Regions from separate parts of the Salinivibrio sp. IB574 genome, predicted to be linked through region 2. Evidence: predicted binding sites of a transcription regulator. Region 2 holds the regulator's gene; the other holds the start of a gene.
The links. The regulator CRP, encoded in region 2, controls carbon source genes, mostly activating them, when cyclic AMP is high. The targets are predictions, from matches to a motif close to TGTGANNNNNNTCACA.
Positions count from the first base shown of each region.

Region 1: nagE (N-acetylglucosamine-specific PTS transporter subunit IIBC) is a predicted target of CRP. The motif match lies at 1,891-1,906, and genes of this name have one in related genera.

Region 1 is NZ_MUFN01000021.1:36,698-40,107, reverse strand. It holds gene nagE (N-acetylglucosamine-specific PTS transporter subunit IIBC) at 208-1,725, opposite strand; gene nagB (glucosamine-6-phosphate deaminase) at 2,027-2,827, shown strand; gene nagA (N-acetylglucosamine-6-phosphate deacetylase) at 2,839-3,410, shown strand, end outside.
Region 2 is NZ_MUFN01000025.1:50,781-54,190, reverse strand. It holds gene BZJ17_RS12775 (phosphoribulokinase) at 1-809, shown strand, start outside; gene crp (cAMP-activated global transcriptional regulator CRP) at 1,061-1,693, shown strand; gene BZJ17_RS12765 (hypothetical protein) at 1,823-2,689, shown strand; gene BZJ17_RS12760 (DUF1338 domain-containing protein) at 2,741-3,410, opposite strand, start outside.

The DNA of each region.
Region 1 (3,410 bases), on a different contig from region 2:
TACCTCGTATCAAAACAGTGCGAATTTTACAGCTACATGGGTACTATGATCTCTTATTCCGGCACTTTACTCAACCAGTTGTTGTTAAACTCGCCCTCGCATGCCCCTAAATGCGCTTTTTTTGCTCATTCCACCTCCCGTGCATAAAAAAAACGCCCAGCGTTAGCCGGGCGTTATCGGGTTAAGATTGTCTTTGTGTGTGGTCGCTTATGGCAATTTCACTGCAGACAAATCTTCATTATCCGGGATTTGCTTCATCTCACCGGCAATGATTTCGGCCAATGGGCCAAGAATGACTTGCAAGTTATTATCCCCTAACTTCACGACACCCATCGCGCCAATGGCTTTGAGTTTCGCTTCATCGACGATTTCACGGTTTGCTACCGATAGGCGCAAGCGTGTGATACAAGCGTCGATAGATGTCAGGTTTTGGTGTCCGCCCAACGCTTTGAGGTACTTACGTGCAAGCTCACGGTTATCGCTGGTTTCATTCGTATTTGCGTTTCCAGCAGATGCGCCTTCAATGCTGTCATCTTCACGACCCGGGGTTTTCAGGTTCATGGCCATGATAGCCGCACGGAATGTCGCGTAATAAAGCACAAAGAATACCAAGCCCATTACAGGTAGCATGTACCACTCGTTAGCAACGGGGTTTTTTGACGACAACACCAAGTCGACAAGGCCTGCAGAGAAGCCAAAACCGGCAGTCCAGTTAAAGGTGGCCGCGATGAACAAAGAGATGCCTGTCAAGAACGCATGCAACACAAACAACACAGGTGCCACGAACAGGAAGGCAAACTCGAGTGGTTCAGTGACACCGGTAAAGAATGAAGCAAAACCGGCTGCAATCATGATAGATGCCACACGTGCTTTGTTCTCTGGACGCGCAGTGTGGTAAATCGCTAGTGCCGCCCCCGGTAAACCAAACATCATCACAGGGAAGAAGCCGGCCATGTACATGCCTGTGGTTCCCTTAATTGCTTCTCCAGAAGCAAGACCTTGTGCGCCCATCCAGAAGCGGCCCAAGTCATTGATACCCACAGTGTCGAACCAGAATACCGCGTTAAGCGCATGGTGAAGACCAACTGGAATCAATAGACGGTTGAAGAATCCGTAGATACCTGCACCCGCGGCGCCTAAGTTAGTGATACTTTCACCGAAGTGAACCAGACCACCAAATACGACCGGCCATACAAACATCAACACGAACGAAATCGCAATGGCGACGACAGAGACAAGAATGGGAACCAAACGCTTGCCGCTGAAGAACGCCAGTGCTTTTGGCAGCTCTACGCCGCTATAACGGTTGTAAAGCTCTGCCGATACCACACCAATTAAAATACCGATAAATTGGTTGTTGATTTTGCTAAACGCCAGCTCATTGTTGTCTAGTGCAACATCCACGAGACCAATTTGGCTTACAGCACCAGGCGCACAAAGCGTGGTGATCACCATAAAGCCGACGAAACCTGCCAAGGCAGCCGCACCATCTTTATCTTTTGACATGCCGTAAGCCACACCAATGGCGAACAGTAAAGACATATTTTCCATATCAATGATCGCTGCCCCTGATTTAATCAAGAAAGCAGCCAATGCGCTGTTACCACCCCAACCTGTTGGGTCAAGCCAGTAGCCGACCCCCATCAAGATCGCTGCAGCTGGTAGTACCGCTACCGGCACCATCAGCGCACGACCTATACGTTGCGCGTATCCAAGAATATTCACCTTCGTTCCCCCTATGTGTTCTCAGAGCCATGCCGCAGTATTTGTTGTTTTCTGCGTCTGGCGTGTCGCGTGAGATAATGACCAAAGCACTTTTTTTGTCAAACAATGTTAGTCAATTGCAGTTTATGCCAATAAATTCGCCTCGCAAATTAAAACCCCCTTATTTGTGAGATTTATCACCGATCCACACCAAAAACAGAGAAATATGTTAGCCAGATCATAAAACTTATTTTATGATGAAAATAAATGAGCATATTCGTTATGCTGTACCCGTAAGCCCACTGATTTATCGAGGTGTCCTGTGCGACTCATTCCATTACAAACCAGCCATGAGGTCGGCCTATGGTCGGCTAGATATATCGTTGATACTATTAATAAATTCGCTCCAAGCGCCGAACGCCCATTTGTGCTCGGATTGCCAACAGGCGGTACGCCACTGAATACTTATAAGCAACTGATCACCCTGTTCAATCAGGGCGAAGTGAGCTTTGAGCATGTGGTAACGTTCAACATGGACGAGTACTGCAATATTCCAGCCGATCATGACCAATCATATCGCACCTTCATGTATGAAAACTTCTTTAAGCATATTGATATTAAAGAAGAAAACATCAACTTACTGAACGGAAATGCGAGCGATGTTGATGCGGAATGCAAACGTTATGAAGACAAGATCAAATCCTACGGCAAGATCCACCTCTTTATGGGCGGTGTAGGTAACGACGGTCACATTGCGTTTAACGAGCCTGCCTCTTCGCTGGCCTCTCGGACACGGATCAAAACCTTGACCGAAGATACCCGTATGGCAAACTCTCGCTTCTTTGATAATGATATCAATCAAGTACCTAAGCACGCGCTTACCATTGGCGTCGGGACGCTACTCGATGCTGAAGAGATCATGATTTTGGTCACTGGCCACAATAAGGCTCAGGCACTTCAAGCAGCAGTGGAGGGGTCGGTCAATCACTTATGGACTGTTTCCGCGCTGCAACTGCACCCTAAAGCCATGATTGTGTGCGATGCGCCTTCAACTGCCGAACTAAAAGTAAAAACAGTGAAGTATTTTCAGGAGCTTGAAGCCCAGAACATTCATAATTTATAAGGAATAACAGCATGTATGCGTTAACCCACTGCCGGATTTTTACTGGTCATGAAGTGCTTGATGACCACGCTATTGTCATCCGTGACGGCGTGATTGAGGACGTTTGCCCGCAACATGCGCTGCCGACAGAGATAGAAAAACGCTCACTCGACGGAGCTTACGTCAGCCCGGGCTTCATTGATCTGCAGCTTAATGGTTGCGGTGGTGTCATGTTTAACGATGCGATCACAACAGACACTATTGAAACCATGCACCAAGCAAACTTGAAGTCTGGGTGTACCAACTTCTTACCGACTCTGATCACGAGTTCAGATGATGACATGCGTGCGGCGATCAACGCGATGCGCGAGTACAAAGCCCACCATCCGCATCAAGCCTTAGGCTTACACTTAGAAGGGCCTTACTTAAACAGCGCAAAAAAAGGGATCCACAGTCTCGACTATATTCGCCCCAGCAACGACAAGATGATTGCGTATTTGTGCGACAACGCCGACGTGATTACCAAATTGACGCTGGCGCCCGAACTCGCACCCAAAGCGCACATTCAGGCCCTCACCAAAGCAGGCATTCTCGTTTCCGCCGG
Region 2 (3,410 bases):
CCTCCGAAGCGTTTCGTAAGATGTTCAATATGATGAACATCAAAGCCTCTTGGTTAGAGGGCGATAGCTTTCACCGCTTCACGCGGCCAGAAATGGATGTTGAGATCCGTAAAGCCCGTGAACAAGGTCGTCATATTAGCTACTTTGGCCCCACGGCCAACGACTTCCCACGCCTTGAGCAATTTTTTAAAGAATATGGCGAACAAGGCACAGGTAAATACCGTCGTTATCTACACACCTTTGATGAAGCCGTGCCTTATAACCAAATGCCGGGCACCTTCACTCCCTGGCAAGATCTGCCTGAAAATACCGACGTATTATTTTATGAAGGCTTGCATGGCGGGGTGGTGGATGGTGACGTCAATGTCGCCCAGCATGTTGATTTACTGATCGGCATGGTGCCTATCGTTAACTTGGAGTGGATTCAAAAGTTTGTCCGCGATACGCGCGACCGCGGCCATTCCCGCGAGGCCGTCACGGACTCGATCGTGCGCTCCATGGATGATTATTTGCACTACATTACGCCGCAGTTTTCTCGCACGCATATTAACTTCCAACGAGTCCCGACCGTAGACACTTCCAACCCGCTGAATGCAAAAGGGATCCCGTCACTCGACGAAAGCTTTGTCGTGATCCGCTTTCGTGGTATGAAGAACGTCGATTTTCCTTACTTACTGCAAATGATCAGTGGCGCGTTTATGTCTCGGCACAACACGCTGGTCGTGCCCGGCGGTAAAATGGGATTTGCAATGGAGCTGATTATTCGCCCCTTGATCCAACAGTTGATTGAGAAAGGCAAGATAGGTTAACCGCCGTAGCGCACTTAACGTGTATTACTTCTCAGGTCGTGATCTTAGCCACATTTTTGCCGAATTTTTAGGCGGTTGGCTTAGATCAAAATCAAGAAATCCAGATAGAAAAAAGATACACTCTTGTTAACATACAGTGAGCTTGTAGCCTGCGCCAAGACCTCGTATTCTGTGCATTGGACTGATGGGTTTCCATTCAGACAAAGACAGGACGTCGTTGCCGGGCAACACATGCAGAGGAAATAAGTTATATGGTTCCAGGAAAACCTCAAACAGACCCTACACTCGAGTGGTTCCTTTCACATTGTCATATTCACAAGTACCCGTCCAAAAGTACTCTGATCCATGCAGGGGAAAAGGCGGAGACCTTGTACTACATCGTGAAAGGTTCTGTGGCCGTACTAATCAAAGATGAAGAAGGCAAGGAGATGATCCTGTCTTACCTTAACCAAGGTGACTTCATCGGCGAACTTGGTCTGTTCGAAGAGGACCAAGAGCGCACCGCATGGGTACGTGCGAAATCACCTTGCGAAGTGGCAGAAATTTCATTCAAGAAATTCCGCCAGCTGATCCAAGTTAACCCAGACATTTTGATGCGTCTATCCTCTCAGATGGCGCGTCGCCTGCAAGTGACCAGCCAGAAAGTGGGAGACCTTGCCTTCCTGGACGTGACCGGCCGCATTGCGCAAACCCTACTGAACTTGGCGAAGCAACCTGACGCCATGACTCACCCTGATGGCATGCAAATCAAGATCACACGTCAAGAGATTGGTCAGATTGTTGGCTGTTCGCGTGAGACGGTTGGGCGTATCCTTAAAATGCTGGAAGAGCAGAACCTTATCTCAGCTCACGGTAAAACCATTGTGGTTTACGGCACACGCTAATCCTCGCGTGTTGCGACAAAACCGGCGCTTTTGCGTCGGTTTTTTTATTTTTATTGACTGGAAACTCATTACCTAAGTTCTACACTTCAAAAACGACCAATCTAACAACTGATTAACAGGATGTCGTTTATGAGAAGCTTACGTCAAACCCTTGCTGCATTGCTACTCGCGGCGGTTTCTTCAACTGCTGCGGCGAATATCACCATTGTCCATCCAGAACCACGGGCTGGCTCTGCCCTCGATTTATACGCTATCGACTTGATTGAGTTTTTAGCGGAAAAATCGGGTGAGTCTGTCACTTTACAGGCCTTTCAAGGCCAAATTGGCTCTCAGTCTCGTAAAGTGGAAATGCTGAAACAAGGACGACTGACGGTAGATTGGCTCGGGGCCGACCGTACCCTTGAGTCAGAGTTACTTCCCATCCGTTATCCAGTCTTTCGGGGTCTATTAGGCCATCGCTTGTTCATTACCAATCAAGCCACCGAACCCAAGCTTGCACAAATCAGTGACCAAGCAGGGCTCAATAATCTGACCATGATCCAAGGGCAAGGCTGGGCGGATGTGAAGGTCTTGCAGTCGGCGGGATTTCGGGTTCGAGAAATCTCAAGCTTTGAGAATATCTTTAAAGGCGTCGATACCGGACGGGCCGACCTCTTCCCGCGTGCGCTTATCGAACCTTTTAGCGAGCTGGCAGAGCGACCTCAATATACAAATCTGTTGGTTGATCCGCACTTAATGCTGATCTACCGCTTCCCAATGTTCTTGTTTGTATCGCCCCAAAACCCAGAGGTAGCGACCATGCTCAACGATGCGTTTGCGGCCGCCTATCAAGACGGATCCTTCATCGAATTTTTTGAGAATGCCCCTCTGGTAAAAGAGACCTTTGAGAAAGCCAATATTGGTGAGCGCACGTTTATTCGGGTCGACAACCCACATCTGAGTAATGAGACTCAGGCAATTGACGATAAATTCTGGCTCGATATTGAAAGTCGCTAAACACCGCCAACCAAAAAAGGAGAGCATCGCTCTCCTTTTCTTCTCTCGCCACTATTGATGCGTACTTTCAAAGATTTTATCAGCCGAGGCGGCGACAAAACCTTGATAAAGTTCACCGTCCGGAAGCGGATACCGTTTCGCAAACTCGTAGAAACCACCCGGAATATCATGGCGTGCATCGCTAAACTGCACCGGCACGCGATCAGCCATCGTCGAGGATTGCTCCAAAAAGACTGATGCATCCCCTTTGACCTCCCCGCCAGATTCATTAATGGTAAACCCATTTTGGCGCAAGGTATCGTTGACCGCTTGACAGTTATCATGGTTATTCAGCTGATTCACACTGACAGTAAAGTGGTTCGCCCCATAGCCATGCGCTGCCACCCAAGCTGCATATTCACTTTCATCCGCTAACGTCTTGTAGGTTTGCCAATCCAACTCCCACAAACGTCCTTGATGAAGAAAATCGCTCCCTTTCAGCGCATCATCATCCACGTTCGCCACTAAGTCGCGCACGATAGATTGCAATGTTGTCGAGCATTGGCCCACCATCAATTCACTAATAAACACTTTCGGCATCAAGGGATCGGGATGCTCGTAGTGACGTGCGTTGAGCTTCTTCGCTTCAAAGGTGTACTCACCTTTCGGCTCATAGCCCAACGCAATAAAAGGACGGGCAAGCTTGTCCAGCCCTACATTAGGCAGTGCAAAGGTGCGCAGT